4 regions of the Variovorax sp. Soil_C_33 genome follow, and region 4 is predicted to be linked to each of the others. Evidence: predicted binding sites of a transcription regulator. Region 4 holds the regulator's gene; each other region holds the start of a gene.
The links. The regulator sigma-54, encoded in region 4, starts transcription at its own class of promoters, with help from an activator protein. The targets are predictions, from matches to a motif close to TGGCANGNAANCTGCTTT.
Positions count from the first base shown of each region.

Region 1: AC3A6B_RS08055 (isopenicillin N synthase family dioxygenase) is a predicted target of sigma-54. The motif match lies at 5,439-5,456, and genes of this name have one in related genera.
Region 2: AC3A6B_RS15585 (CmpA/NrtA family ABC transporter substrate-binding protein) is a predicted target of sigma-54. The motif match lies at 2,496-2,513, and genes of this name have one in related genera.
Region 3: glnA (type I glutamate--ammonia ligase) is a predicted target of sigma-54. The motif match lies at 4,342-4,359, and genes of this name have one in related genera.

Region 1 is NZ_JBDGJK010000004.1:71,655-79,176, forward strand. It holds gene AC3A6B_RS08030 (ABC transporter permease) at 1-205, opposite strand, end outside; gene AC3A6B_RS08035 (ABC transporter permease) at 205-1,233, opposite strand; gene AC3A6B_RS08040 (ABC transporter ATP-binding protein) at 1,391-2,911, opposite strand; gene AC3A6B_RS08045 (BMP family ABC transporter substrate-binding protein) at 2,908-3,999, opposite strand; gene AC3A6B_RS08050 (VOC family protein) at 3,989-4,396, opposite strand; gene AC3A6B_RS08055 (isopenicillin N synthase family dioxygenase) at 4,399-5,400, opposite strand; gene rutR (HTH-type transcriptional regulator RutR) at 5,645-6,373, shown strand; gene rutF (NADH-dependent FMN reductase RutF) at 6,387-6,881, opposite strand; gene AC3A6B_RS08070 (malonic semialdehyde reductase) at 6,898-7,485, opposite strand; gene rutD (pyrimidine utilization protein D) at 7,482-7,522, opposite strand, start outside.
Region 2 is NZ_JBDGJK010000009.1:82,093-89,614, forward strand. It holds gene AC3A6B_RS15575 (ABC transporter ATP-binding protein) at 1-137, opposite strand, end outside; gene ntrB (nitrate ABC transporter permease) at 134-1,060, opposite strand; gene AC3A6B_RS15585 (CmpA/NrtA family ABC transporter substrate-binding protein) at 1,071-2,315, opposite strand; gene AC3A6B_RS15590 (nitrate- and nitrite sensing domain-containing protein) at 2,632-3,933, opposite strand; gene tsaD (tRNA (adenosine(37)-N6)-threonylcarbamoyltransferase complex transferase subunit TsaD) at 4,018-5,070, shown strand; gene AC3A6B_RS15600 (alpha/beta hydrolase) at 5,015-5,746, opposite strand; gene AC3A6B_RS15605 (hypothetical protein) at 5,732-5,974, shown strand; gene AC3A6B_RS15610 (Hsp20/alpha crystallin family protein) at 5,967-6,338, opposite strand; gene AC3A6B_RS15615 (branched-chain amino acid ABC transporter substrate-binding protein) at 6,461-7,522, shown strand, end outside.
Region 3 is NZ_JBDGJK010000001.1:169,591-177,112, reverse strand. It holds gene AC3A6B_RS00910 (YVTN family beta-propeller repeat protein) at 1-776, shown strand, start outside; gene AC3A6B_RS00905 (polysaccharide deacetylase family protein) at 763-1,560, shown strand; gene AC3A6B_RS00900 (sterol desaturase family protein) at 1,577-2,548, shown strand; gene AC3A6B_RS00895 (EI24 domain-containing protein) at 2,585-3,457, shown strand; gene AC3A6B_RS00890 (competence/damage-inducible protein A) at 3,442-4,257, shown strand; gene glnA (type I glutamate--ammonia ligase) at 4,405-5,820, shown strand; gene AC3A6B_RS00880 (hypothetical protein) at 5,952-6,455, shown strand; gene glnL (nitrogen regulation protein NR(II)) at 6,455-7,522, shown strand, end outside.
Region 4 is NZ_JBDGJK010000002.1:373,570-381,091, forward strand. It holds gene AC3A6B_RS04715 (thiol:disulfide interchange protein DsbA/DsbL) at 1-498, shown strand, start outside; gene lptA (lipopolysaccharide transport periplasmic protein LptA) at 622-1,329, shown strand; gene lptB (LPS export ABC transporter ATP-binding protein) at 1,326-2,102, shown strand; gene AC3A6B_RS04730 (RNA polymerase factor sigma-54) at 2,120-3,700, shown strand; gene AC3A6B_RS04735 (phospholipase D family protein) at 3,763-5,307, shown strand; gene AC3A6B_RS04740 (hypothetical protein) at 5,314-5,667, opposite strand; gene AC3A6B_RS04745 (YceI family protein) at 6,312-6,941, opposite strand; gene AC3A6B_RS04750 (YceI family protein) at 6,988-7,522, opposite strand, start outside.

The sequences.
Region 1 (7,522 bases), on a different contig from region 4:
CCAGCATGGCCAGCAGCAGCGACACCGCCGGCTCGCCGAACGCGAGTTGCGCACCGATGCCGGCCAGCGCGCCGACCAGCATCAACCCTTCGGCGCCGAGCGAGAGCACGCCCGCGCGCTCGCAGACGATCAGGCCCAGTGCGGCCAATGCATAGGGCACCGCGAAGTCGGGGGTGTTGGCGAGCCAGTTGAGCACGATGTCCATCACGCGGCTCCAGCCCCCAAGCGGCGCAGCCGATGCCGGATAAAGAAATCGCTCGACGCCACGCACACCACGATCACGGCCTGGATCAGCTGCACCATCGAGAAGGGCACCTGGTAGAACACCTGCAGGCTGCGCCCGGTCACGAACAGCGCGGCGACCATCAGCGCGACGACGCTGGCGGCCAGCGGATTGTTGCGCGCGAGGAAGGCGATCAGGATGCCGGAGAAGCCATAGCCCTGGTAGAAGGCCTGCGTGAGCCGGCCCTCCTGCCCCGCGGCGACGGCGAAGCCCGCGAGACCGGCCATCGCGCCCGAGAGCAGCACCGCGCCGTAGATGACGCGCGCCACCGGCACGCCGGCCGCCTGCGCCATGCGCGGGTTGGCGTCGACGAAGCGAAGGTAGAGGCCGGCGCGGCTCACGCCGACCAGCCACCATCCGAGGAGCGCGACGATCGCCGCCAGCCCGATCGCGCTGTTCACGCCCGCGAAAAGATCGGGCAGCCGCTCGAAGGCGCGGAACTGCGGCGAATAGGGAAAGTTGTCCTTCGGGTCCTTCCAACTGCCGTACACCAGGTGCAGCAGGAAGTTGGCCGCCATGTAGTTGAGCATCAAGGTCGAGATGATCTCGTTGACGCCCAGCCTGAGCTTGAGCAGCGCCGGGCCCAGCACCCACAGCAACCCGGCGGCCAGCGCGGCGACGAACATCAGCGGCAGGCGCAAGGAAGGCGGGCCGATCTCGAAGACGGAAACGGCCGTCGCGCCGATCGCGCCCCAGATCATCTGGCCCTCCAGGCCGAGGTTCCAGAAGCGTGCGCGGAAGGCCATCGCACCGGCCAGCCCGACCAGGATCATCGGCGCTGCCTGGAACAGCACCGCGCGGAAGTTCTGGCCATCGAGGAAGGTCTGGACGATGAACTCGTTCGCCAACTCGGCGGCCGGCACGCCCGCGGCCACCAGGATGGCGGCCGAGAGCAGGAGCCCCATGCCGATGGCGGCGGCGAGGATGAGCGCCTGCCAGTGCCAGGCCATGTGCTGCCGGATCTCGAGCGCATAGCGGCGCGCGACCCAAGGCTGGCGTGCCGCGCCTGCCTCCGGTCGCCCCGAGCCCGTCGAAGGGCCGGCGCAGGCTTCGACAGGCTCGGCCCGAGCGGTCGGCGCCGCCTGCGTCGGCATCGCGAGCGAAGGCTCAGCCATGGTCCACCATGGCCTGACCGACGGCTTGCCGATTGGCCGGCTGCGCGAACTCGGCCACGATGCGGCCGCGCGTCATCACGCCCACCCGGTCGGCCAGTGCCAGCACCTCGTCGAGGTCTTCGCTGATCAGCAGAACGGCCGCGCCGGCATCGCGCGCCGCGCGCAGCCGCGCATGCACCTCGGCGCCGGCGCGCACGTCCAGTCCGCGGCTCGGGCTGTGGGCCAGCACCAGCCGCGGCGACTTGCCGAACTCGCGCGCCAGCACCAGCTTCTGCGCATTGCCGCCCGACAACAGCGCGGCCTTCTGCGCGATCGAGCGCACGCCCTGCACATCGAAGGCGGCGCAGGCGGCCTGTGCGTCCTTGTCCATCTCGCGGCGCTTCAGGCGCCAGGCCGAGCCGTAGCGCCCGCTGTGGACCTGGCCGATGCCATGGTTCTCGGAGACCGAGAGGCCGCCCGCCAGCGCGAGGCCGTAGCGGTCGGCGGGAATGGTGGCCAGCCCCAGCGCGCGGCGCGCCGTCGTCGGCGTGGCCTTGAGATCGCCATGGCCGTCGAGCGCGATCTCGCCTTCGGTCTGGCCCGGCAGGCCCATGATCGCGCCCGCGAGTTCGCCCTGGCCGTTGCCGCCGACGCCGGCCAGCCCGTAGATCTCGCCCGCGCGCAGATCGAGGTCGACACCGTCGAGCACGCGGCGGCCCTGCACTTCGGGCGAACGCAATCCGCGCACCGTGAGTCGCACCGCGCCCGGTGTCGCGCGCGTCGCGCCGGCAGCGGGCGCGGTGATCGATTCGCCGACCGTGAGCCGGACCAGTTCGCCCACCGGCATCTGCTGCGGGTCGACCGTCGCGACCGTGCGGCCGCCGCGCATCACGCTCACGCGGTCGGCATGGCGCTTGACGTCGGCCATCTTGTGCGTGACCAGCACTACCGCCGCGCCGCGGCGCGCGAGCCCGTGCACGGTCGAGAGCAGGCGCTCGGCTTCCTGGTCGGTCAGCACGGCGGTGGGCTCGTCGAGGATCAGGATGCGCGCGCCGGCCAGGAGCACCTTGAGGATCTCGACGCGTTGCTGCTCGGCGACCGACAGTCGGTCCACGCGTTGCGCCGGGTCGATGTCGAAGCCGAGCTCGCGCGCCTTGTCGCGGATGGCCTCTTCGACGCGGCGCAGGCGTTTGCCGTGGCCTTCGAAGCGCTCGGACCGCGGCACGGTCAGGAGGATGTTCTGCGCCACCGTGAAGGGAAGCACCAGCCTGAAGTGCTGGTGGACCATACCGATGCGCGCCTTCGCGGCATCGCGCGGCCCGCTGAAGCGCACCGGGTTGTCGTCGACCAGCATGGCGCCGGCCTCCGCCGCATAAAGACCGGCCGCGATGTTCATCAGCGAGGACTTGCCCGCGCCGTTTTCGCCCAGCAGTGCATGCACCTCGCCCCAGCGCGCCGAGAAGTGCGCGTCGGTAAGCGCCGCAAATCCGTCGAAGGACTTGTGGATGCCGCTGAGCTGAAGTGCGGTCGTCATTTCTGCGTGACGACGCCCTTGACGAACCAGTCCATCTTCCACAGATCGGCGTCCGACAGCACGGCGCCCTTGGCGACGCGTTCCTTTCCGTCGCGGTCGGTCAGCGGGCCGGCATAGATCTGCTTGCCCTTGAGCAGCGCGTCGCGCTCGGCGCTGATGGCGGCGGCCTTGTCCTTCGGCACCCCTGGGCCGAAGCCCGCGATGTCGGTGCCGCCCGCGCTCATCGGAATGAAGGCACCGTAGGGCGCCGGCTTCCAGTTGCCTGCCATGATCTTCTTCAGCTCCGGCGTGAGGAACTTGTCCCAGACCCAGACCGAGGAGCACAGCGTGGCCTTGGGCGCGAACTGCCGCAGGTCGCGGTGGTGGCCGGTGCCGTAGACGCCGCGCTCCTGCGCCACGATCTGCGGCGTCGGGCTGTCGACGTGCTGGCCGATCACGTCGGCGCCCTGGTCGATCAGGGCAGCCGCTGCGGCGCGCTCCTTCACGGGGTCGTTCCACGAGCCGGTGTAGATCACGTTCACCGTGGCGTTCGGGTTCATCTTCTGGGCGCCGAGCGCGAAGGCGTTGATGGTCCAGTTGACGACGCCGAAGGGGTTGGCCGCGACGAAGCCGAGCTTGCCCGTCTTCGATGCCGCGCCCGCGGCCATGCCGCACAGGTACTGGCTCTCGTAGGTGCGGCCGTAGAAGGATTCGAGGTTGGCGCCGTTGCTGGTGCCCGAGCCGTTGAGGAAGGCCACGTCCGGGTACTTGGCCGCGAGCTCCTTGAAGCTGTCGGAATAGCCGAAGGCGGTGCCGATGATGATGTTGGCGCCGCGCTGGATGAACTTCTCGGCCGCGGGCTTGATGGCGGAGGCGTCTTCCGGCACGTTCTCGACGAACTGGATCTTCTCGCCGGTTTCCTTCTCGACCTTGATGCGCGCCTCGTCGAAGGCCTGCGTCCAGCCGCCGTCGTTCTTGGGGCCGAAGTACAGCATCGCGATCTTGGGCTTGCCCTTGAGGGTGAAGCCGTCGGCCGCCGCGGCCGGGCCGGCCAGCGCTGCACATGCCAAGAGCGCTGCCACGGCGCAGGAAATCGGTTTACGCAACATCACTCGGACCTTTCATCATGAAATTGATACGGAACACATTGCCCTCGGGGTCGAGCAGCACCGACTGGTACCAGTGGTAGTAGGTGAGGTAGGGCGGCTTGACGAGCGTGGCGCCGGCGGCGACGGCGGTCGGTACCAGCGAATCGACTTCCTCTTGCGAATCGACATCGATGTTCAGCAGGAACTTGACGCCGCGCGTGTCGGAGAACTCGGCCAGCTGCAAGAGCTCGTAGGCATCGAGCGCGTTGAAGCCCAGGCTGGACTTTCCCGTGTCCAGGCCGCGAAAGATCGGCGAGCGGATGGCCTCGATCTCGGGGAAACCGAACACGCGCTGGTAGAAGCCGCTGAGCGCGACCACGTCTTTGGCGAAGACGTTGACGTAGGAGAGATGGGCCATGGTCAGGCGGTGACCTTGGTGCCGCCGAAAGTCGTTTGCTTCAGGAACTTCGACTTCAAGTGGTCGCCGGAAGAGATCGGCGCGTACTTCGGCGCCTCGCCGGGCGCGAGGCAGCTCGGCAGGCATTCGACCATCGCGTCGTAGTTGGGCTGGTGGAAGAACACCAGCGACTGCCGGCGGTTGGTGCTGGCCGCATCCGGCGGCGGGTTGACCACGCGGTGCAGCGTCGAGACCCACAGATCGTTGGTCCACTGCATCATGAGGTCGGCGATGTTCACCACCAGGCCGCCCTCGACCATCGGCACGTCGACCCATTGGCCGGCCTTGTTGAAGACCTGCAGCCCCTTGTCGTCGGGTAGCACGACGGTGAGGCTGCCGTAGTCGCTGTGCGCGCCGGCGCGCAGCTGGCCCGGCAATGCAGCCTCGGTCTGCGGCGGATAGCTCAGCACGCGGAACATGCTGATGTGCTTGTCGATCTTGTCGTCGAAGAAGGTCTCGGGCAATTCCAGCGCGAGCGCGAAGATGCGCATCAGCGAACGCGAGAGATCGCTCATCGCTTCGAAGTAGTCGTCGAAGGCCGGCTGGAAGCCCGGCAGTTGAGGCCAGACGTTGGGCTCGAAGTGCGGGCCGGCCGCAACGCCCCGGTGGTATTCGTCGGTCGGCACATTGGAGGGGCCGATGGAGAAGGACTCCTTCAGATCGCCCGGCGCCGCTTCTTCGAGGCTGTACGACAAGCCTTCCTCGCCCACCGCGCTGTAGCCGCGCACCGCATCGTCGCGCGGGCGGTCGACCTTGCGCTTCTCGGCCAGCGGCAGGGCAAAGAATTCGCGCGACGCCGCCGAGACACGTGCGATGAGTTCGGGCGCGATGCCGTGGTTGGTGATGACCAGGAAGCCGATGCTGCGGCAGGCCTCGTCGACCTTGCGCGCCACCTCGGCCTTGCCTGCGGGCGTTCCGGAAAAGAAGGGTGCCAGATCGATGATCGGTACGGACAGCAGGGTCATGCTTTCAATCCTTCGGTGTGACGGTGGCGGCGCTTCGACATGCAACGTCCATGCCAGTTGGACCAAATGGACAAATGCGAACTGCTGCATCGGCGTGGTGCGCGGGCAGCGGCGCGGCGCGGCGAATGCGTGCGCCCGGTGTTGCCGTGGTGCGTACGTGCGTACCATGGGCGGTACGGCTCGCGCGTGCGGGCCGCGTCGCAGGCAACGAGAATCCCAGGTGGAGAAGGAAGCAAAGCAACCCATGCCGAAAACACGCAGCAGCAGCATCAAGGCGCCGGCCGTGCTGGCCGCCGAAGCGCCGCAGTCCAAGCGCGTGCATCCGAAACGCGCACCCGTGGCGCGCAGCGTCACGTCGGTGAACCGGCGGCTGCGCCAGATCGAGGACAAGCGCGCGGCGATCCTGCGCGCAGCGCTGGGACTCTTCTCGCGCTTCGGCCTGCACGGCACCAGCGTCGACCAGGTCGCGGCGCGCGCGGATGTCTCGAAGAGCAACCTGCTCTACTACTTCGCCAACAAGGAGGAGCTCTACGTCTCGGTGCTGCGCGAGCTGCTCGCCGTGTGGCTGGAGCCGCTGCGCGGCTTCAGCGCCGAGCAGGATCCGCGGCAGGCGATCGGCGACTACATCCGGCGCAAGCTGGTGATCTCGCGCGACCAGCCCGATGCCTCGCGCCTGTTCTGCCTCGAGATGATCCAAGGCGCGCCGCTGCTGCGCGACGAACTCGACCGCGAACTGCGCGATCTGGTGACGCGCAAATCCGAAGTGATCCGCGCCTGGGTGGCCGCCGGCAAGCTCGCGCCGGTCGATCCGCATCACCTGATCTTCGCCCTATGGGCGACCACGCAGCACTACGCCGACTTCGGCGTGCAGGTACAGGCCATCACCGGCCGCACGCTGGACGACCCGGAGTTCTTCGAGGAGACGGTGGACAACGTGCAGCGCATCGTCCTGGGCGGCATCACCACGCGTTGAGCGCGCCGCGCGCTCAGTGCGGCGCGGCGACGATGTCGTGGTAGCGGCGGTCGAAGTAGATCAGGCCGTGCGCGGTACCGCCGATCGCGATGGCGACGGCCTCGCAGAACAGCACGTCGTGCGTACCCACGCGCGTCACCTGCGACAAGCGGCAGTCGAAAGACACGGCCGCACCCTCGAGCACCGGCGCGCCGGTGCGCTTGCGGCTCCAGCGACCCGCGGCGAAGCGTTCGTCCATCGGCGTCTTGCCGCCGAACAGGCCCGACAGCGCCTGCTGTCCGGCGGCCAGCGCGTTCACGCAGAGCACGCCGTTGGCCTGGAAGGCCGGATAGACCGAGGCCGAGCGGTTGAGGCAGACCAGGAGCGTCGGCGGCTCGTCGGTCACGCTGCACACGGCCGATGCGGTGAAGCCGGCGCGCCCAGCGGGGCCGTCGGTGGTGATGACATGGACGGCCGCGCCGAGGCGGGCCATCGCATCGCGGTAGTCGCTCCTGGGCAAGGCGTTCATGGCGTCGGTACCTTCCTCAGGCGAGCGCGCAGGCTTGCGAGAAATCCAGCCGCGGCAGGCGGCCGAACAGCTTCGCGGGGTCGCCGTGGCCCAGGTTGATCAGGAAGTTGGTGGTCCAGGGCGTGCCGGTGAAGAACGCGGCGTCGATCCTGGCCCTGTCGAAGCCCGACATCGGCCCCGCATCCAGCCCCAGCGCGCGCGCGGCGAGCAGCAGGTAGGCGGCTTGCAGCGTGGCGTTTCGAAAGGCCGTCTCGCGCGCGGCCTCGACGCTGCCGGTGAACCAGCTTCTGGCGTCGGCATGCGGGAACAGCGTGGGCAGCTTGTCGTAGAAGGCGCTGTCCCAGGCGGCGATCACGGTGACCGGCGCGTTCATCGTCTTCTCGAGATTGCCCTTCGACAAGGCCGGCGCCAGGCGCGCCTTGCCTTCGGGCGTGCGCACGAAGACGAAGCGGCCCGGCGAACAGTTGGCCGAGGTCGGCCCGGTGCGCGCGAGCGCGTAGACCTGTTCGAGCAGGGCGTCGGAGACCGGCTCGGGGCGCCAGCCGTTGTGCGAGCGGGCTTCGGTGAAAAGAAGCGCCAGGGCGTCGTCGTCCAGTGCTTTCATGCGGGGACTCCCGATGCGTTCACGCGCGCCAGGAAGG
Region 2 (7,522 bases), on a different contig from region 4:
CCCGAATGCCCGATCAGCGTGATGAACTCGCCTTTGGCCACCTGCAGGTTGATGTCGCGCAGGGCGAGGAAGCTGCCCTTGGGCGTCTTGAAGCGCTGTTCGACCTCGTGGATTTCGATGTATTTCTGATCGCTCATGCTTTCACCTCTTCGAACGTGAATGCGGTGGCGATCCGGATCAGCGCGAACTCGAGCGCGAGCCCGACCATGCCGATGACGAAGATCGCGATGATGATGTTGGCGACGTTGAGGTTGTTCCACTCGTCCCAGACCCAGAAGCCGATGCCGACGCCGCCGGTCAGCATCTCGGCCGCAACGATCACCAGCCAGGCGGTGCCGACCGCCAGGCGCACGCCGGTCAGCATGTAGGGCAGCACGGCGGGGAACAGGATCTTGGTGAGAATCTTCCACTCGGAAAGATTGAGCACCCGGGCCACGTTCATGTAGTCGCTCGGCACGCGCTGCACGCCCACCGCGGTGTTGATGATCATGGGCCAGATCGAGCAGATGAAAATGGTCCAGATGGCGGCCGGGTTGGCGCCCTTGAAGACCAGCAGGCCGATCGGCAGCCAGGCCAGCGGAGAGACCGGGCGCAGCAGGCTGATCAGCGGGTTGAACATGCGCGAGAGGAACTCGAAGCGGCCGATCGCGAAGCCGGCCGGGATGCCGACCGCGGCGGCGAGACCGAAGCCGAACGCCACGCGCTGGAGCGACGAGAGCACGTTCCAGCCCACGCCCTGGTCGTTGGGGCCCTTGCTGTAGAAGGGATCGCTGAACACGGCGAGCGCCTGTTGCCAGACGGCGGCCGGCGACGGGAAGCCGGTGGTGCTTTTCAGCGCCACCAGTTCCCAGATCAGCACCAGCAAAGCAAAGCCCAGGATCGGCGGCAGCACGCGCAGCCAGATCCAGCTGAAGTCGCGCGGTGCGCGGGGCGCGGCCTCTTCCCGCACCGCGGGCTCTGCAGGCGGGATGGAGGCGGCCGCTGACTTCCTGGCGGCTGCCGGCGTGGCGAGCTGCCCCTGGGCAGCCTCGAGCGGGGAGTGAAAGACGGCACTGACCATGGCGGGCTCCTCAGGCATTGACCTTGAACGACTCGGCGTACTTCTTCGGATCCTTGCCGTCCCACACCGCGCCGTCGATCAGCTTGCTGCTGCGCATGGCGTCCTTGGGAACGGAGGTCTTGGTCGCGGCTGCAGCCTGCTTGTAGATATCGATGCGGTTGATCTCCGTGGCCACCTTGAGGTAGTCGGGATGCTCCTTCAGCAGGCCCCAGCGCTTGTGCTGCGTGAGGAACCACATGCCGTCGGACAAGTAGGGGAAGGTCGCCGCGCCGTCGTTGTAGAACTTCATGTGGTTCGGGTCGTCCCAGTTCTTGCCCAGGCCGTTGGTGTAGCGGCCCAGGATGCGCTGGTTGATGGCGTCCACGCTTGTGTTGACGTAGCTCTTGTCGGCGATGGTTTCGGCCATCTTGTTCTTGTTCTGCAGGCCGGCATCGATCCACTTGCCGGCTTCGAGAATCGCGGCCGTCACCGCGCGCGCCGTGTTGGGGTATTTCTTGACGAAGTCGCCGGTGGTGCCGAGCACCTTCTCGGGATGGTCCTTCCAGATGTCCTGCGTGGTGACGGCCGTGATGCCGATGCCGTCCATGATCGCGCGCTGGCCCCACGGTTCGCCGACGCAGTAGCCGTCCATGTTGCCCACGCGCATGTTGGCGACCATCTGCGGCGGCGGCACGGTGATGACCTTGGCATCCTTCAACGGGTTGACGCCGTTGGCGGCCAGCCAGTAGTAGAGCCACATCGCGTGGGTGCCGGTCGGGAAGGTGTGGGCGAAGGTGTATTCGCCTTTCTCCTTCGCCATCACCTTGGCCAGCGAGGCGCCGTCGACCGCGCCCTTGTCGGCCAGCTTCTTCGACAGCGTGATCGCCTGGCCGTTGTTGTTGAGCGTCATCAGGATGGCCATGTCCTTCTTCGGCCCGGCGGTGCCGAGGTGCACGCCGTAGATCAGGCCATAGAGCACGTGAGCGAAGTCGAGCTCGCCATTGACCAGCTTGTCGCGCACGCCGGCCCAGCTCGCTTCCTTGCTCGGCACGATCTTCACGCCGTATTTCTTGTCGATGCCGAGCACCGAGGCCATGACGACGCTGGCGCAGTCGGTCAGGGGGATGAAGCCGATCTTGACTTCTTCCTTTTCGGGCTTGTCCGAGCCCTGGGCCCAGACGGCTGCGCGCAGGGCGGGGTCGAGCCCGACTGCGCCGATGGCGGCGGCTTGCAGCACGCGGCGGCGATTCAACTTCGGTTTCAGCACATCGGTCATGGGGCGAGCTCCGGAATGAAAAAGACGAAAGGCACAAAACAAAAAAAGGCGTCCCGACCGCGCAGGGGCCGCTCGATGTCGAGCCCTGCGGGATGGGGACGCCTTTGTCCGGTTCGGTGGGTCGCACCCGCCGTTGGATGCCACCTGCCAGAAGACCCTTGCAGGTCTATGCAGGTTTCTTTAGCAAACTGCGTGCCAGCAGTTCATGGAGATGGGTTGCTATCAAATCGATAGCTTCGGAAGCCTGTACCGTGAGCAAAGGGCGCCGGATCCTTTGAACTGCGATCGAAGCACAGTTGTTGTGCAGTGCACCAATTCAGGTGCGAGGCGCCCGGGATGCCGGCTCGCGGGGCAGGTATTCGGCCATCGAAAGCACCGATTCGGCGACATCGACCAGCCTGCGGTTCTGGCTCATGGCCGTCTGGCGCAGCATCTTGTGTGCCTCCTCCTCGCTGATGCGGCGATGCGCCATTAAGAGGCCCTTGGCGCGTTCGACCAGCTTGCGCTCGTTGAGGGCCGCGCGCACGGTGTCGAGCTCGTCGCTCATCGCCTGCAGGCGATGCGACTGCTCTTGCACCATCTCCAGAATCGATCGTTCGAGCTGCCGGCCGTAGGGGGGTGCGGCGGCGATGGATTGCGAATGAGGCGGCGAGTCGGCGACAGGCTGCTCGTCGAAGAAGGCTGCCGCCGGTGCGCCTGCCTCGCGCGCCAGCTTGGCCAGCAGCGCGTCGTGAGCTTCCAACTCGGCTCGGGCCTGACTCGTTTTTTGTTCGCAGGTCCGGCGCAGGTCGGCGGCCAGGCGCTCTTCGACCGATTGCATGGCGTCGATGCGCCGGCTGCAGCAGTCGAACCAGGTCTGGCTCAGCTCGGTATCGAGCGCCACGCCCGCAGGTGCTGCGCAGGCGATGCGGCGCAGCCGTTCCTGCTCGGCCGACGGCGCGGCGGACTGGCCGGCGCGCCAGAGCTCCGCCAGGTCCGTGCCCGAGAACTCGGCGAAAACCTGGAAGCAGCGCTCCTGCGATTCGATCAGATGCAACCACTGCTGCTGGCGCGCGCTGTCGTTGTAGCCCGAGGCGAAGGCCGCCGCGCCGCAGGCGCGCTCCTGGCCGGCGAACTCCTTGCCTTGCATGAAATTGAACATGGCCACGAGCTGGCGAGAGATTTCCGGATCGGTGGCGCCGTCCGCGGCTTCGAACACGACCGCGAGCAGCCCGGCGACCAACTTGACGAAGGCGGCCGTTGCCTCGGCGGGGCTGAGCTCCAAGGCACCGACGCGGCGGCGCAGCTCGGGCAGCGCCTCGAGGCCCGGCAGCACCCAGGCGATGCGGCTGAACAGGCGCGCACCGTTGCCGATGCGGCCGGCATCGGCCTCGAGCTGATCGAACGAAAGGCGCACCGCTTCTTCTGCGCGCAGGCATTCGGCGATCTGCTCGCTGCGTTGCGAGGCGAAGCGCTGGCCGCGCGAAGCCAGCAGCACGTTCGAGATGCCGCGTTCGCGCTGCAGCGCATGGACCAGGCGGCCGATCGTGCCGACCAGCGCACTGGTGCGGGCGAGCTGCTCCAGTGCGTCGATTTCGCAACGCAGCGCGGCAATCAGAAAGCTCAGTCCGGATTTCATCATGGATGCGATGGCTGCAGAGCCATCCTAAGGACATGCAGCAACATCCGTGCCCCGATACCGTGCGCACCCTACACTCGTCGCATGTTTGTATTGGGAATCGAATCGTCGTGCGATGAGACCGGCGTGGCCCTGGTCGAGTCCGGCGCGAGCGGCTTGCCGCGCTTGGCCGCACATGCGCTCCACAGCCAGATCGCGATGCACCAGGCCTACGGCGGCGTGGTGCCCGAGCTGGCCAGCCGCGACCACATCCGGCGCGTGCTGCCCCTGGCGCAGACAGTGCTGTCCGAGGCCGGCCGGGCGCTGGCCGATATCGACGTCGTCGCCTACACGCGCGGGCCCGGGCTGGCCGGCGCGCTGCTGGTGGGCGCGGGGGTGGCCTGCGCACTGGGCGCGGCGCTCGGCAAGCCGGTGCTGGGCGTGCATCACCTGGAGGGCCACCTGCTGTCGCCCTTTCTCAGCGCCGATCCGCCCGAGTTCCCCTTCGTCGCGCTGCTGGTCTCTGGCGGTCACACGCAACTGATGCGGGTCGACGGCGTGGGGCGCTACGAGCTGCTCGGCGAAACCATCGACGATGCAGCCGGCGAAGCTTTCGACAAGAGCGCCAAGCTGATGGGCCTGCCCTATCCCGGCGGCCCCTGGCTCGCCAAGCTGGCAGAGCAGGGCGATGCCGCGGCCTTCAAGCTGCCGCGGCCCCTGCTGCACAGCGGCGATCTCGACTTCTCCTTTGCCGGCTTGAAGACGGCGGTGCTGACCCAAGCCAGGAAGCTCGGTGCCGAGCTCGAAGCGCGCAAGGCGGATCTGGCCGCCTCCACGCAAGCGGCGATCGTCGACGTGCTGCTGAAGAAGTCGCTGGCCGCCATCGAGCGGACGGGGCTGGACCGTCTGGTGGTGGCCGGCGGCGTGGGCGCCAACCGGGCTTTGCGCGAACAGCTCGATGCGGCATGCGCAAAGCGCGGGGTGCGCGTGCACTACCCCGAACTGCATCTGTGCACCGACAACGGTGCCATGATCGCGATGGCCGCCGCGATGCGCCTGCAGGCCGGCCTGGGGCAGACGAGCGAGCGCTATGCCTTCGACGTCAAGCCGCGATGGCCACTGGCTTCCCTCTGCGCGCCGGAGCCGCGGTTCGGGTAGTCGCGCGCTTCTTGCCGTGCGAGGGCAGCGGCAGCACCTCGAGCACCTTGCGCCAGAGTTGCGACCACTGCGGCCAGTCGTGACCGCCTTCGGTGGTGAACACGCGCCCGGCAGGCAAGGCCTCCGCCAGCAGGCGGTGATTGGCCGCAAAGCGGTCGGCAAGGCCGAAGCCCAGGTACAGCGGCGGCAGGCCCTTGGCGGGCTTGGAGGCTGCGTACTGCTGAAGCCAGGGCCAGAGCTTGCGATCGACCTCCAGGTCCGGCGGCGGGCCTTCGGGCGCCTTCCAGGCGCGCAGGCCGCCGGCCTTGTGGATTTCGGCGCCGAGCGGCCGCCGTCCGAGATAGGGGGCCAGCGCCACGATGCCGTCGACGGCACCGGGCTTGGCCAGCTCGTGGATCAGGGCGCCGAAACCGCCGATCGAGATGCCCACCAGCCAGATCGACTTGTAACCCGTTGCACGCTGCGGCTGGAGGATGTCGTGATGCAGCCGCTCGATGAAGGTCTGGTCGTAGTAGTACGACACGTCGGCGTCGACGAGCAGAGCGTCGGCCGCCAGATCGCGCTCCCTGACCGCGCTGATGAAGCCCTCGCGCTCGAACTCCTCAGGCTTCAGGAACGCGCCCGGCAGGAACACCAGCAAGGTGTCCGACCGTGAATCGTCGTGAGCAAGCTTCAAGTGCGTTTTCATGGCGCTTTGTCGAGCGCCCGAGACTTTTTCCTGCTGCCGCAGTCAAGGTATCGAACGCAAATTAAGAGGAAAGCATTTGAAAAAAACGCCACAAATGCGACGTTTTCTTGTGCTTATTTTGAGTTCAGAAATGAAACGGGCCGGCAACAAAAAGTTACCGGCCCGTTTACCTTTATTGCCTCTTCTTGGCTTCTGAAACAACTTCGTATCAGTTGATAGTGAGCTGCGCGACGTTGCTCACGGGGACCAGCTTGCCCAGCTTCAGAGTCAGGACGCCGTTTTCGAGCTTGGCTTCGCTGGTGGCGGCATCGATGTCCTGCGGCAGTTCATAGGCAGCCTTGAATTGGCGTTTTGCATCCGCCTTGCTTTCGATGCGAACCACGGCACCTTCGATGCCGATCGTCAGGTCTTCGCGCGAGAAGCCCGGAACGTCCAGCGTCAGCGTCCAGGTCTTTTCGTCCTGTTCGACATTGAGCGAGCGGCGCGCGGCGGCAAAGGCATCGTTCACGAAGCGCTCGAGGCTCTGGTCATATGCGCGCGGCACGAAGCGGGCGGTGCGAATTGCGGGTGCAAAAAACATGATGGGAACTCCTGAATGAACACAATGGGGACAAGAATGTGTGTCCCTTACACTGCGCGGCGTTTCAATCAACACAAGTGCCGCTTGCCACCTCATCTAGGCGCGGCGGGAGGCGTTTCAAGATGAGTTTTTCCAGCTTTATTTGGCGCCGCAAGGCCTTGAAATTCGCCGCTCTGGCGCTATGCGCGGCGGCGTTCGCGCCGGTGCATGCTCAGCCTGTGCCGCCGCCGATCCGGCTCGCGCTGATCGAGAGCGTGAGCGGGCCGTTCGCCAACACCGGCGAAGCGGTGTTCCGCAACCTGCTGTGGGCTGTCGAGCGCGTGAATGCGCGCGGGGGCATCAAGCTGCCCGGCGGCGCCCGGCCGCTGCAGCTGGACCGCTACGACAGCAAGGGCCAGAACGAAGAGGCGTTGTCGGCGCTGCGCGCGGCCATGGACGACGGCGCGCGCATCGTGCTGCAGGGCAACTCCTCGGCCACGGCCGCCGCGCTGGTGGATGCCATCGAGAAGAACAACGAGCGCGACCCGTCGCGCCGCGTGCTGTTCCTCAACTACTCGGCGGTCGATCCGGCGCTCACCAACGAGCGCTGCAGCTTCTGGCACTTTCGCTTCGATGCGCACGCCGACATGCGCATGACCGCGCTGATGGACGTGCTGAAGAACGACGCCGCGCTCAAGCGGGTCTACCTGATCGGGCAGGACTACAGCTTCGGCCAGGCGGTGCTGCGCGAATCGAAGCGGCAGCTCGGCGCGCTGCGGCCCGACGTGCAGATCGTCGGCGACGAGTTGCATCCGATGGGCCGCGTGAAGGACTTCGCGCCCTACGCCAGCAAGATCCTCGCGAGCGGCGCTCAGGCCGTGATCACCGGCAACTGGGGCAACGACCTCACGCTGCTCGTGAAGGCAGCGCGCGAGGCGGGTTTCAGCGGCAGCTTCTACACCTTCTATGGCAATGCGCTCGGTGCGCCGGCGGCCATCGGCGACGCCGGCATCGGCCGAGTGGTTGCCGTGGCCGACTGGTTGCCGAATGTGCAGACGCGGGAATCCGAAGTCTTCTACCGCGCCTTCCGCGAGCGCTTCCCCAAGCCGGCCGAGGACTACGTGCACATGCGCATGCAGTTGCTGGTCGAGTCGCTGGCGCAGGCGATCGAACGCGCCGGCAGCGTCGAGACGGTGGCCGTGGCG
Region 3 (7,522 bases), on a different contig from region 4:
GCTCGCTGATCGTCGCCAATTCGGCGGGCGACTCGCTGACCTTCCTGAATCCGCGCACGGCCGAGGTTCAGCGCGTGGTCTACGGCATCATCGATCCGTACCACCTGCGCTTCTCGCCCGACATGAAGTGGTTCGTCACCGCCGGCAACCGGCTCAACCACATCGACATCTACCGCTGGGACGGCAAGGAGCCCAAGCTGCTGAAGCGCATCCCCTCGGGCAAGACGCCGAGCCACATCTGGATCGACGGCAAGAGCACCACGGCCTACGTCACGATGCAGGACAGCGACGAACTGGTCGCGGTCGATCTCGCCACGCAGACCATCCGCTGGCGCACGCCCACCGGTCCGATGCCGGCCGACATCTTCGGCGTCCACGACGGCAAGACGCTGCTGGTCGGCCTCACCGGCAGCGACGGCGTGCAGGTCTTCGACGTCGCCGGCCGGGAGCCGAAGCTGGTCGGCAAGATTCCCACCGGCAAGGGCGCCCACGCCTTCCGCTCGGCCGGCGACGGCCGCAGCGTCTTCGTCAGCAACCGCGTGGCCAACACCATCAGCCGCATCGACCTGCAGACGCTGCAGGTCAGCGACACCTATCCGGTGGGCGGCGGGCCCGACTGCATGGACGTCTCGGCCGACGGCAAGACGCTCTACGTGACTTCGCGCTGGGCCAGGAAGCTCAGCGTGGTCGATCTGGCCGCCCACAAGGTGGTGCGGCAGGTGCCCGTGGGCCGCTCGCCGCACGGCGTCTGGACCCTCGATCATGCGCGGCGCTAGTTCCGCGGCCGCGCTCGTCCTGCTCGCTGCGGGCGCCGTGTCCACCGGCGCCCTTGCACAGGGCAGTTGCGCCAAGCCGGTCTACCTGAGCTTCGACACCGGCCACATGGGCGTGGCGCCGCTGGTGGCGGAGGTGCTCAAGCGGCAGGAGGTGCGTGTTACCTTCTTCGGCGCGGCCGAGCGCACGCTGACCGGCGGCGACAGCCTCGACAGCCAGTGGGCGCCGTGGTGGAAGGCGAGGGCGGCTGAAGGCCACGAATTTGCATCCCACACCTACGACCATGCCTACTGGCGCGGCGACGTGAAGGGCATCGCGCCGCGCTTCCGCATCCAACCCTCGGCCGGCGCTTTTGCGGGGCGGCAATTCACCTGGGACGCGGAACAGTACTGCGCCAACATCGCCAAGGCCTCGGATCGCCTGCAGCACGTCACCGGCAAGAAGCCGTTGCCGCTGTTCCGCGCGCCGGGTGGCAAGACTTCGCCCAAGCTGCTGGCGGCCGCCAAGGCATGCGGCTATGCGCATGTGGGCTGGGCGCCGGCCGGCTTCCTGGGCGACGAGCTGCCGAGCGAGAAGTTCAGCAACGAGAAGCTGCTGCAACAGGCCCTCGACCATATCCAGCCCGGCGACATTCTGGTCGCGCACCTGGGCATCTGGTCGCGCAAGGACCCGTGGGCGCCGGCCGTGCTGGAGCCCTTGATCGTCGGGCTCAAGGCCAAGGGCTTCTGCTTCCAGACGCTGCGCCAGCATCCTGCGTATCGTGACTGGATCGCGTCCCATCCCTGAATCGCGTGGTGTTCCGATGGACTGGTTGACCGACTCCTTCGCCAATCTGCAGCAATGGCTGTTCGAGGCCGCCGTGCAGCCGCTGGTCTATGCCGTGGGTCTGGGCGGCTGGGTCGAGGAGGCCTTCGACGCCACCGGCTGGCTGCTGGTCGGCCTGATCCAGATCGGGGTGCTGGTGGCCGTATTCGGCCCGCTGCAGCGCTGGCGGCCGGCCGAGCCGGTGCTCGACCGGCCCGCCATCCGCACCGACATCCTCTATACGCTGATCCACCGGCTGGGCCTGTTCCGGCTCGCGATGTTCTTCGCGCTGGATCCGTTGTTCGACGAAATCCTCGGCACCGTGCGCGCCGCCGGCTGGGGCTCCTTCCATCTCGACCAGCTTTGGCCCGGCGTGACCGACATTCCCTGGGTCGCCTTCGCGATCTACCTGGTGGTGCTCGATCTGGTCGAGTACCTCATCCATCGCGGCCAGCACGGCTTCCAGTGGTGGTGGGCGCTGCATTCGCTGCACCATTCCCAGCGCCAGATGACGATGTGGAGCGACAACCGCAACCACCTGCTCGACGACGTGATCCACGACACGATCATCGTCGTCGTCGCCCAACTGATCGGCGTGGCGCCGGGGCAGTTCATCGCGATCGTGGCCTTCACCCAGCTCAGCGAGAGCCTACAGCATGCCAACCTGCGGCTCGGCTTCGGCGCGATCGGCGAGCGGCTCTGGATCAGCCCGCGCTTCCACCGCCTGCACCACAGCATCGGGATCGGCCACGAGTCGCAGGGCCCGCGAACGCTAGGCGGCCACAACTTCGGCGTGCTGCTGCCGTGGTGGGACATGCTGTTTCGCACCGTCAATTTCGAGGAGCGCTACGACCCGACCGGCATCCGCGACCAGGTCGAGCCCGACGCCGCAGGCCGCGTGCGCGACTACGGGCGCGGCTTCTGGGCGCAGCAGTGGCTGGGGCTCAAGCGCCTCGCCGGCCGCGGCTGATCTGGATTCCACGCGACGCGGTTATCCTCGGCGGCGATGCGTCTTCTTCTCGACTCCTTCTGGCGTTCGGTAGCCTATTGCATGCACCCGCGGGTGATCGTGCTCTCCCTGCTGCCGCTGGCGCTCATGGCGCTGCTGGCAGCGCTGTTCGGCTATTTCTACTGGGATGCGACGGTGGCATGGACGCGCGAGGCGCTCGAGGCCTGGCCGCTTCTGTCCAGCTTCTGGGGCTGGATGGGGCGCCTGTTCTCGGGGGATGTCACGGCCGTTCTGGCGCCGATGGTGGTGGTGATCGCGGCCACGCCCTTGATCGTGGTGGTTTCGCTCCTGATCGTGGCCGGGCTCATGGCCCCGCCGCTCACGCGCCTGGTGGCCGACCGTCGTTTCCCGACGCTCGAGCAGAAGAAGGGCGCTTCCTTCTTCGGCGGCGTCTTGCGCTCGCTGGGCCTCACCGTGCTGGCGTTGCTCGCGCTGATCGTCTCGATGCCGCTGTGGCTCATTCCGCCGCTGGTGCTGATCCTGCCGCCTCTGATCTGGGGCTGGCTGACCTACCGCGTGATGAGCTTCGACGCCCTGGCCGAACATGCGAGCCCGGAGGAGCGCGAGGCCGTGCTGCGGGCCCATCGGCTGCCGCTGCTCGGCGTCGGCGTGCTGTGCGGCTACCTGGGCGCCGCGCCCAGCATCGTCTGGGCGTCGGGGCTGCTGTTCGCGGCCGCCTTCTTCGTGCTGGTGCCGCTCGCGATCTGGATCTACACGCTGGTGTTCGCGTTCTCCGCGCTCTGGTTCGCGCACTACTGCCTGGATGCCCTGGCCCAGCTGCGGGCGCAGCGCGCGGCGGCGGCCGTTTCACCTTCCGCGGCCGAGATGGCAGACGTCCATGCGGCCGCCACCCAATGGGGCGCACCATGAGCACACGTTCATTCGGTCTTCTCGTCGTCGGCGACGAAATCCTGTCGGGCAAGCGTGCCGACAAGCACATGCCCAAGGTCATCGAGCTGCTCGCTGCGCGCGGGCTGCAGCTGGGTTGGGCCGAGTACGTCGGCGACGTGCCGGTCCGCATCACGGAAGCGCTCGCGCGCGCCTTCGCCTCGGGCGACATCGTGTTCTCCACCGGCGGCATCGGTGCCACGCCGGACGACCACACGCGCCAGTGCGCGGCCGCGGCGCTCGGGGTGCCGCTCGGGTTGCATCCGGAAGCCGAGCTGCTGATCCGCGAACGCATGCAGGACACCGCGCGCGAGCAGGGCACGGTCTACGAGCCCGACCGTCCGGACAACGTGCACCGGCTCAACATGGGCGTGTTCCCGCTCGGCGCCAACATCATCCGCAACCCCTACAACAAGATTCCGGGATTCAGCGTCGGCGACGTGCACTTCGTGCCGGGCTTCCCGGTCATGGCCTGGCCGATGATCGAATCGGTGCTCGACGAGCGCTATGCGCATCTCTTCGCCCACGGGCAGGCGGCCGAGAAATCGGTCATCGTCTACGGAGCCATGGAAGCCACGCTCACGCCGCTCATGGAGGCCGTGGAGCGCAGCCACCCCGGCGTCAAGGTCTTCAGCCTGCCGAGCGTCGACCATGCCGAGCACGGTCGCCACATCGAGCTCGGCGTCAAGGGCGAAGCCGCGTCCGTCGACGCTGCCTATGCCCAGCTGCTCGAAGGTCTGCACGCCTTTGGTGTGCGTCTTGGCCCAGAATTGGTGCGTTGATTTGAGCTGCACCAATTCGGTTACAACTTGCCTGCTTTTGGGGTTTCGGCGCGATGTCGGGTGCCCCTCTTCGGCTGTGACAATGGGCACAAAAACTGCATTCCAGCTTCCGCAATTCCAACCAACCATCCAAACCAGGAGAACCTGATGGCAAAGACCGTCGCCGATGTACTCAAGCTCGTCAAGGAAAACGAGGTCAAGTTCGTCGACTTCCGCTTCACCGATACCCGCGGCAAGGAGCAGCACGTGACCGTGCCTGTGTCCGCATTCGACGAGGGCAAATTCACCGACGGCCACGCCTTCGACGGCTCGTCGATCGCCGGGTGGAAGGGCATCGAGGCTTCGGACATGCTGCTGATGCCCGACCCGAACACGGCCAACATCGATCCCTTCTTCGAAGAAACGACGCTGCTCTTGACCTGCGACGTGGTCGACCCGACCGACGGCAAGCCCTACGAGCGCGATCCGCGTTCGCTCGCCAAGCGCGCCGAGGCTTACATGAAGGCCTCGGGCCTGGGCGACACGGCCTACTTCGGACCGGAGCCGGAATTCTTCGTGTTCGACGGCGTGCGCTGGCAGAACGACATGTCGGGCTGCTTCGTCAAGATCGAGTCCGAAGAAGCCTCCTGGAACAGCGCCAAGGAATTCGAGCACGGCAACACTGGTCACCGTCCCGCCGTCAAGGGCGGCTACTTCCCGGTTCCCCCGGTCGACAGCTTCCAGGACATGCGCTCCGAGATGTGCCTGGTGCTCGAGTCGTTGGGCATCCCGGTCGAAGTGCATCACCATGAAGTGGCGAATGCCGGCCAGATGGAGCTCGGCACCAGGTTCAGCACGCTGATCCAGCGCGCCGACTGGGTCCAGCTGCAGAAGTACGTGATCCACAACGTGGCCCACGCCTACGGCAAGACCGCGACCTTCATGCCCAAGCCGATCGTCGGCGACAACGGCTCCGGCATGCACGTCCACCAGTCGGTCTGGAAGGACGGCAAGAACCTGTTCGCCGGCGACGGCTATGCCGGTCTCAGCGACTTCGCTCTGCACTACATCGGCGGCATCATCAAGCACGCCCGCGCGCTGAACGCCATCACCAACCCCGGCACCAACAGCTACAAGCGCCTGGTTCCCGGCTTCGAAGCACCGGTGAAGCTGGCCTACTCGGCCAAGAACCGCTCGGCCTCGATCCGCATCCCCTTCGTGGCCAACCCGAAGGGCCGCCGCGTCGAAGCGCGCTTCCCCGATCCGATGATGAACCCGTACCTCGGCTTCGCCGCGATGCTGATGGCCGGCCTGGACGGCGTGGAGAACAAGATCCACCCGGGCGAGGCCGCCAGCAAGGACCTCTACCACCTGCCGCCGGAAGAAGACGCGCTGATCCCGACCGTGTGCCACAGCCTCGACCAGGCGCTCGACTACCTCGACAAGGACCGCGCCTTCCTGACCAAGGGCGGCGTGTTCACCGACGCCTACATCGACGCCTACATCGACCTCAAGATGCAGGAAGTCACGCGTTTCCGCATGGCGACGCACCCGGTCGAATTCGACATGTACTACTCGCTGTAAGCCAGCTTTTCGGCTTTGGCGTTAAAAAGGGACGGCCTTGGGCCGTCCCTTTTCTTTTTGGGGCCACCTTGCGCGGCCGAACTCCCGAATTGCACGAAAATGCCGGTTTGCTGCGCACTACATTCACGACCATGAAGACTTCTTTCGTTTTCCTCCTGGCCGCCTCGGCGGCGGCCGGCGTGCACATCCAGGCCCAGGCCCAGCAGGAGCGCGTCTGGCGCTGCGGCAACGAATACACCAACAACGCGACCCTCGCCCAACAGCGCGGCTGCAAGGTGATGGAGGGCGGCAACGTCACCGTGGTCCAGGGCCCCCGCCCGATCGCGGCGGCTGCGGCGGGCAGCACCGCCGCGCGTGCGCCGGCCGGCAGCCCGCGCGTCGACGGCGCCGACCAGCGCGCACGCGACGGCGAAGCGCGCTCGGTGCTCGAGTCCGAGCTCAAGAAGGCCGAAGAGCGCCAGGCCCAGCTGCTCAAGGACTACAACAACGGCGAGCCCGAGAAGCAGGGCAGCGAGGCCCGCAACTATCAGAAGTACCTGGATCGCGTGGCCGAAATGAAGGCCGAGATCGCACGCAACGAAAGCGACATCGCGGGCATCCGCCGCGAAATCGGCCGCCTGCCGGCCAATCGCTGATGGCCTTTGGAAAGAGCGCTTCCGCCGCCAAGCGCTTCCAGGCCTTCGACCTTCTTTCCACGCTGATCGCGGTCGTGCGCACCGACGGCGCGGTGCTGTTCGCCAATTCAGGCCTCGAAGACGCGTTGGGCACCTCGCGCCGCACGCTCGAAGGCTCGCAGTTCGGCGCCTGCTTCCACGAGCCGCAAGTGCTGCGCACGGCGATCGACGGCGCGCGCAGCAACGACTTTGCCACGCTGCGCTACGAGGCCTTCCTGCGCCGCGTCAACCACGAGCTGATGCCGGTGCAGGTCACGCTGGCGCAGGGCGATCGCGCGGGCGAGCTAATCATCGAGATGTCGCCGCTCGAGCAGCAGGTCCGGCAGGACCGGGAAGAACGGTTGCTCGACCAGGCGCAGGCCAACAAGGAACTGATCCGCAATCTCGCGCACGAGATCAAGAACCCGCTGGGCGGCATTCGCGGCGCGGCGCAGCTGCTGCAGATGGAGGTCGAGTCGCGCGACCTCATCGAATACACGCAGGTCATCATCCACGAAGCCGACCGCCTGCAGACGCTGGTCGATCGCCTGCTCGCGCCGCACCGCCGGCCGCACGTGGTGGGCGACGTCAACATCCACGAGGTCTGCGAACGCGTGCGCTCGGTCATCCTCGCGGAGTTCCCGCGCGACCTGCACATCGAGCGCGATTTCGACGTCTCGATCCCCGAGTTCCGCGGCGACCGCGAGCAGCTCATCCAGGCCACGCTCAACATCGTCCACAACGCGGCGCAGGCATTGGCCGAGCGCCGTGCGGCCGGCGATGCGTGCATCACCTTCAAGACCCGCATCGCGCGTCAGGTGATCTTCAACAAGCAGTGGTATCGACTGGCACTGGAATTGCATGTCATCGACAATGGACCGGGTGTGCCGGACGCGATCAAGGACCGCATCTTCTACCCGCTGGTGTCGGGCAGGGAAGGCGGAACGGGCCTTGGATTGACGCTGGCGCAAACTTTCGTGCAACAGCACCACGGCGTGATCGAGTGCGACAGTGTCCCGGGCCGGACCGATTTCAAGATATTGATACCG
Region 4 (7,522 bases):
AAGGTCGAGGTGATCGAGTTTTTCTGGTACAGCTGCCCGCATTGCAACGCCTTCGAGCCGACGCTCGAGACCTGGATCAAGAAGCTGCCCGCTCATGTGTCTTTCAAGCGCGTGCCGGTCGCCTTCCAGCCCAGCTTCCAGCCGCAGCAGCGGCTCTACTACGCGCTGGAGGCGATGGGCAAGGTCGAGGAATACCAGCGCAAGGTGTTCGCCGCGATCCACCAGCAGCGCCAGAATCTCTCGGGCGAGCAGCAGATCATCGATTGGGCCGCCGCCAACGGCCTCGACAAGGCCAAGTTCGCCGAGAACTTCAAGTCCTTCACCGTCGCGAGCAAGATCCAGCGCGCCAAGCAGCTGCAGGAGGCTTACCAGGTGGCCGGCGTGCCCTCGATGGGCATTGCGGGCAGGTGGTACACGGACGGCGAACTCGCGCGCAGCATGGACCGCGCGCTGCAGGTCACCGACTTCCTGGTCGGCGAAGCGCGCAAGAGCGCGTAAAAAGGCCTCTCTGGCCGCTCGCGGCAACTGGCAGGAAGCCCGCTTCGGCGGGCTTTTTCATCCGCCGGCGAAAGCCGGATCCATGAGGCCGCATACAATCTTCCAGCAAGTTTCGTGCCTTTTATGACGTCGTTACATTCCTCCTCTGTCCTTCGCCATCTTTGTCGTGCTTTCGTAGTCGCCTTGGGCGTGGCCGGCTTCGTGTCGGCGGCGCAGGCCGAGAAGGCGGACCGGACCAAGCCGATGAACATCGAGGCCGACGCCATGCGCTACGACGACCTCAAGCAGACCAGCGTCTTCACCGGCAACGTGGTGGTGACCAAGGGCACCATCATCATCCGCGGCACGCGCATCGACGTCCGGCAGGACCCTGAGGGCTACCAGTACGGCGTGGTCACGGCCGCGCCGGGCAAGCTGGCCTATTTCAAGCAGAAGCGCGACGCCGGCCCCGACGAGTGGATCGAGGGCGAGTCGGAAGTCATCGAGTACGACAGCCGCGCCGACAACGTGAAGTTCATCCGGCGCGCGGTGATGCGCCGCCTGGTCGGCGCGACACCCAACGACGAAAGCAGCGGACCCTTGATCGTCTACGACCAGAGCAACGACACCTTCACCGTCAACGGCTCGCCGCTGCCGCCCAATGCGGGTGTCGCGACCCAGCCCGGCGGCCGCGTCAAGGCCATCCTCACGCCCAAGGCGGCCGCTTCGGCGCCCGCTGCCGGGGCCGCCAAGCCGGCGGCGCCGGCCGCCTCCGCGCCGGCCGCCTCCGCGCCGGTGTCCGGAACGGGCCTGCGCTCGACCACTACGCTCGGCGGAGAGCAGCGCAAGTGAACGGCGGCAACGAAGTCCCGGGCAGCCGCCTCGAGGCGCGCGGCCTGCAGAAGAGCTACGGCAGCCGCAAGGTCGTCAAGGACGTCTCGCTGGGCGTGCAAAAGGGCGAGGTGGTCGGCCTGCTGGGGCCGAACGGCGCGGGCAAGACCACATCCTTCTACATGATCGTCGGGCTGGTGCGGGCGGATGCGGGCGAGATCAGCATCGACGGCGAGCCGATCGCGCACATGCCGATCCACCGCCGCGCGCGCATGGGCCTGAGCTACCTGCCGCAGGAAGCCTCGATCTTCCGCAAGCTCACGGTCGAGGAGAACGTGCGCGCCGTGCTCGAGCTGCAGCGTGAACCCGACGACGCGGGGCGGCCGGTGCCGCTGTCGAAGCGGCGCATCGAGGAGCGCCTCGGCGACCTGCTGCACGACCTGCGCGTCGACCACCTGCGCGATTCGCCAGCGCTGGCGCTGTCGGGCGGCGAGCGCCGCCGCGTCGAGATCGCGCGGGCGCTGGCCACGCAGCCGCGCTTCATCCTGCTGGACGAGCCCTTCGCCGGCATCGACCCGATCGCGGTGATCGAGATCCAGCGGATCATCAGCTTCCTGAAGGAGCGCGGCATCGGCGTGCTCATCACCGACCACAACGTGCGCGAAACGCTTGGCATCTGCGATCACGCCTTCATCATCAGCGACGGGCATGTGCTGGCACAAGGCACGCCCTCGGAGATCGTCGACAACGCCGAGGTACGACGCGTGTACCTGGGCGAACATTTCCGGATGTAGGGAGGGGCCGTATTTCGATGAAGCAAGGGCTCTCGCTTCGCGTTTCCCAGCACCTGGCGCTCACGCCGCAGCTCCAGCAGTCGATCCGGCTGCTGCAGCTCTCCACGCTCGAATTGAGCCAGGAAGTGGAGCAGATGCTCGACGAGAATCCATTCCTCGAGCGCACGGCCGAAGAGGCGCCGCGCGAGGAGTTCGGTCTGGAGGCCGCCGACGCGCCGGTGCGCGACGAAGACCGCCAGGCCGAGGGCGAGACCGATTTCACGCCCAGCTCGGCCGCGGCGCCGACCGAGGTGGCGGTCGCCGCCAACGGCGATGCCGAAGCGGCTGCGCCCGCCGACAGCGAGCCCGACTGGGAGGGCGACGGCACGGTCGACCTTGCGCCCGACGACAGCGAATGGGGCGGAGATGCGCCCGCGCGCGCCAACAACCTCGGCGATGACGAGCGCGCCGATGCGACCGAGCTCGCGCGCAGCCAGGAATCGCTGCAGTCCTTCCTGCACCGGCAGGCGCTGTCGCTGCGCCTGGAGGAGAACGACTGCGCCGCGCTGCGCTTCCTGATCGAGTCGCTCAACGACGACGGCTACCTCGAGGATTCGCTGCCGGCGCTGGCCTCGGGCCTCGCGGGCGACGACAACGACCAGTTCGACGAGCTGGTGCACCACTTTCAGGTCGCGCTGGGCCTGCTGCAGAGCCTGGAGCCGGCCGGCGTCGGCGCCCGCAGCCTCGGCGAATGCCTGACCATCCAGCTGCGCCAGCTGGCGAGCGCCAGGGACAGCGAGGACGAGGCCCAGGTGCGCAAGACCGCCATCGCGATCTGCAAGCAGCCGATGGAGCTGCTCGCGCGGCGCGACTTCAAGCGCCTGGCCACGCTCACGCGCAGCAACGAGGACGAGGTGCGCGCCGCGCTGCAGCTGATTGCGAAGCTCGAACCCAAGCCGGGGCGCCGCTTCGTCGATGTCGAGCGCAACATCGTCGTGCCCGACGTGATCGTCACGCGCATCGGCCACGGCACCAACGCGAAGTTCCGCGTCATGCTCAATCCCGAGGTCATGCCGCGGCTGCGCGTGCACGACATCTACGCCGGCGCGCTCAAGCAGCACAAGGGCGAGGGCAGCCAGGCGCTGTCGCAGCGGCTGCAGGAAGCGCGCTGGTTCATCAAGAACATCCAGCAGCGCTTCGACACCATCCTGCGCGTCTCCAACGCGATCGTCGAGCGGCAGAAGAGCTACTTCGTGCACGGCGAGCTCGCGATGCGGCCGCTGGTGCTGCGCGAGATCGCCGACGAGCTGGGCCTGCACGAATCCACCATCAGCCGGGTGACCACCGCCAAGTACATGGCGACGCCTTACGGCACCGTCGAGCTCAAGTACTTTTTCGGTTCGGCCCTCGGCACCGAAACCGGCGGCAACGCCTCCAGCACCGCGGTGCGCGCGCTGATCAAGCAGTTCGTGAGCGCCGAGGACGTGAAGAAGCCGCTGTCCGACAGCCAGGTGTCCGAGATGCTCAAGGAGCAGGGCATCGAGTGCGCGCGCCGCACGGTGGCCAAGTACCGCGAGGCGCTGCGCATCGCGCCTGCGAACCTGCGCAAGGCCTTGTAGCGATGCGCGCCCGCCCAGGTCCGTGGCCGCAGTGGAGGCGCCTGGGCTTGGCCTTGACCGCGATGCTCCTGCTGGCCAGCGGCTGCGCGATGCTGCCGGCCGAATTCGACCGCACGCCCTCCAAGGCGATGCTCTTGTCCACCGACACCGCGCTGGGCCGCATCGCCAAGGCCTCGCAGCCGGATGCGGACTTGAGCGGCTTCCGGCTCATGCCCAGCGGCGACTTCGCGCTCAACACGCGGCTCGAGCTCGCCCGCCGCGCCGAGCGCACGCTCGACGTGCAGTACTACCAGATCGACAACGACGAGACCGGCCGCTACCTGCTGCGCACGCTGCGCGACGCGGCGCAGCGCGGCGTGCGCGTGCGGCTCCTGATGGACGATCTCTACACCGCAGGCGAGGACGAGTTGCTGCTCGCGCTGGCCGCGACGCCCAACCTGGAACTGCGGCTCTTCAACCCGTTTCCGGCCGGGCGCGGCAGCATGCTCAGGCGCTTCTCGGCCTCGCTCTTCGACTTCAGTCGCGTCAACCGGCGCATGCACAACAAGCTCTTCATCGCCGACGGCGCGATGGCGGTGGCCGGCGGGCGCAACATCGGCAACCCGTACTTCACGCAGACGGCCGGCGCGAACTTCATCGACCTCGACACCTTCGTCGCCGGCGCGCTGATCCCGCGCCTTTCCAGCCTGTTCGACCTGTACTGGAACAGCGAGCACGTGCGGCCGATCGAAACCGTGGTCGCGCCCACGCTCGCGCGCGAGGAACGGCAGCGGCGCTTCGAGGAGCTGACCGCCCCGGCCACCACTCCGGTGCCGCGACCGCCGGCGCCCAACGACCTGCTGGGCTACAGCCCCATCGTCGAGAACCTCAACGCCGGCAAGCTCGACCTCATCTGGACCACCGCCGAGGCATACGCCGATTCGCCCGACCGCGTGATCGGCAAGCAGGTCACTTACGGCGGCGTGCCGCTGCTCGATGTCGACAGCGTGCGCTACAACGTGGTCGAGCAGATGCGGCGCGGGCGTTCCGACGTGACGCTGGTGTCGCCCTACCTGATCCCCGGCAAGGAGGGGCTGGAGGTGCTGCGCGAGATCCGCCGGCGCGGCATGAAGATCAGCGTTGTCACCAACTCGCTGGCCGCCACCGACGAGCCCGTGGTCCACACCGGCTACCGCCGCTATCGTGCCGACATGCTGCGCCTCGGCGCCGAGATCCACGAACTGAGCTCGGTGCGCACGCGGCGCAGCGTGCGCCTGGGCCTGTTCGGCACGCAGATCGGCCGCCTGCACGCCAAGTCGGCCGTGATCGACGGGCGCACGCTGTTCGTCGGATCGATGAACTTCGACCCGCGCTCGGAAGTGCACAACACGGAGATCGGCCTCTTCATTTTCAGCCGCGAGATGGCGCAGCAGGTGCTGAAGCTGGTCGAGGTGCTCAAGCAGCAGGGCGCCTACAAGGTGCGCTTCGCGCCCGGCACCGAGAGAATGGAGTGGGTGAGCGAGGAGGCCGGCGTCGAGCAGGTGCTCACCAGCGAGCCCGATGCGGGCTTCTGGGACCACCTGATGCTCGAACTGCTGGCGCCGCTGGCGCCGGAGAGCCTGCTCTAGACCTCGTCAGTAGCGATAACGGTCATGGCGGTCATGACGATCGTGGCGGTCATGACGGTAGTGATGGCGATGACCGTGCCGGTACTCGTCGCGGTATTCATGGCGGTAGAAGTGCCGCGGCGGCGGGCGGTGGTAGTCATACACGGGGGCCGGGCGGTAGTGCCGCGGCGGCGGGTCGTAGTAGACCGGCGCCGGGGCATAGTGGACCGGGCTGGCGATGCCGACGGCCACACCCGGCACATGGATGCCCACCGAGACGGCCAGGTCCCTGGCGCTGGCGGACGTAGCGCCCAGCACGGCTGCGGCGGAGAGGGCGCCGGCGGCGATCCACTTGGAGAAACGGGTGTGCGCGATGTTCATGAAGAAACTCCTGAAGGCATGAAGTGCCGTTGGGGGTCATTGCACCCGGCCCGCGTAAAGCAGGACCCGCCTGCTCTGTGAAGCTTGTTTCTGAATGTTGCGGCGCTGGCGCCCAAGGCAGGAACGTGACTCACCGCACAAAATTCAGTTTTGTGGGGTAAGAATCGATGCCTGTCCAGCACGCCATGTACCGCATGCATGAAGTTGGCTTTTAGGACGCAGTACGCCGAACTCAAGCAACGCGCTGCGTCTGCCGGCCGCCTTCTTCAAGGAACGCCCGGGAGCCTTCAGTTGCGCCAGGGGACAGGTGGACATCCTCAAGCGCTCGAACAGTTCGAGCTGGCCCTCGCACCGGCAGCGAAGAAGCGATCGCGCCCTAGGGCCCGTTAACGCTATTTGCGGGGATCGCGTTGTCCAGCCAAGGGGCTGGATGCAAGGCGTCCGTGCGCAGCAAGGCTTTCGCCTTGCAAGCGCGGGCAACGCCGCAGACGGCCCCTTGGCTGGGCAGCCCGAAGGGAAGGCATGCCAGGGCGCGCCACTCGGCGTTGCGCTCCTTGTGCGTGCCGACGCACGCACCGCGTCGCGCGCCTTGATTGGCCCGCCCTGGCATGCCTTCGCGACCCCGCAAATAGCGTTAGCAGGCCCTAGCTCGGCCGGTCCGTGATGTTGACCGCTTCCACCTGCACTAGGAGCCGCACCTTGTTCTCGAAGCCGAAGTTGATGCCCCAGGTGATGCCCCAGTCGCTGCGCTCCACGACGGTCTCGAAGTCGCCGCCGCAGACCTGGCGCTTGATCAGCGGGCTCAGGTAGCAGCCGAAGCGGTTGGCCTTGAGCTTGACGGGCCGGGTCTGGCCCATCAGCGTGAGCGTGCCGTCGACCTCGACCACCTTGTCGCCGTTGAAGTCGATCTTGTCGGCCACGAAGCGGCCGGTCGGAAACTCCGCGACGTTGAAGAAGTCCTTGCTCATCACATGACGGTTGAGCAGATCGACGCCGGTGTTGATGGAGCCGATGTCCATCGTGATGTCGATCTTGCCGCTCTTGCCCGAGGCGTCGATCCTGACCGTGCCGTCCTTGGTGCTGAAGCGCCCGCGGTTGGTGGTGGTGCCGTAGTGGCCCATCTCGTACATCACGAAGGTGTGGGTCGGGTCGACCACGTAGCTGGCGCCCTTGACCGGACCTCCTGCCGGCAGGGCGGGCAACTCCGGTGCCTGCTGTGCGGCGGCGACGCTCGCTGCAGCCGCGAGCGCAACGACAGCAATGGACTTGATCATGACGAGCTTTCGAATAGGACGATGAAAGAATGAAAGAAGGTCAGGGTCAAAGCGGACGCAGGCCCGTCAGCACGAGCTTGAAACGCACCTGCACGTCGTCGCCGACCATCGAGGTGTCGGTCCATTCGCCTTCGCCGATCTTGAATGCGAGGCGCTGGATCGTAAAGCTTCCCGTCGCCACCGACTGACCCGCGGATTGCGTGATCGCGACCGGCACCACGAGATCCTGGGTGGTGCCCTTGATCGTGAGCCTGCCTGCGATTTCGAAGCGCCCGCCGCCGAGGGTCTTGATCTTGCTCGATTGGAAACTGGCCTTGGGAAATCGCGTGGTGTCGAACCACGGCGCCTTGGGCAGCTCGGCGTCGCTTTGCGGCACGCCGAGGGTGGCGCTGCCCATGTCGATCTGCAGGGCGACCGTGCCGCCCTCGGGCTTCTGCGGGTCGAAGGCGATCTGGGCGTCGAACTTCTTGAACGCGCCTTCGACCGGCACGCCCATCTGCTTGGTGACGAAGACGATCTGGCCGTAGCCGGGGACCAGCTTCGCCATCGGCTCCACGGCGCTCGCCAGCCCTGCGATGGCG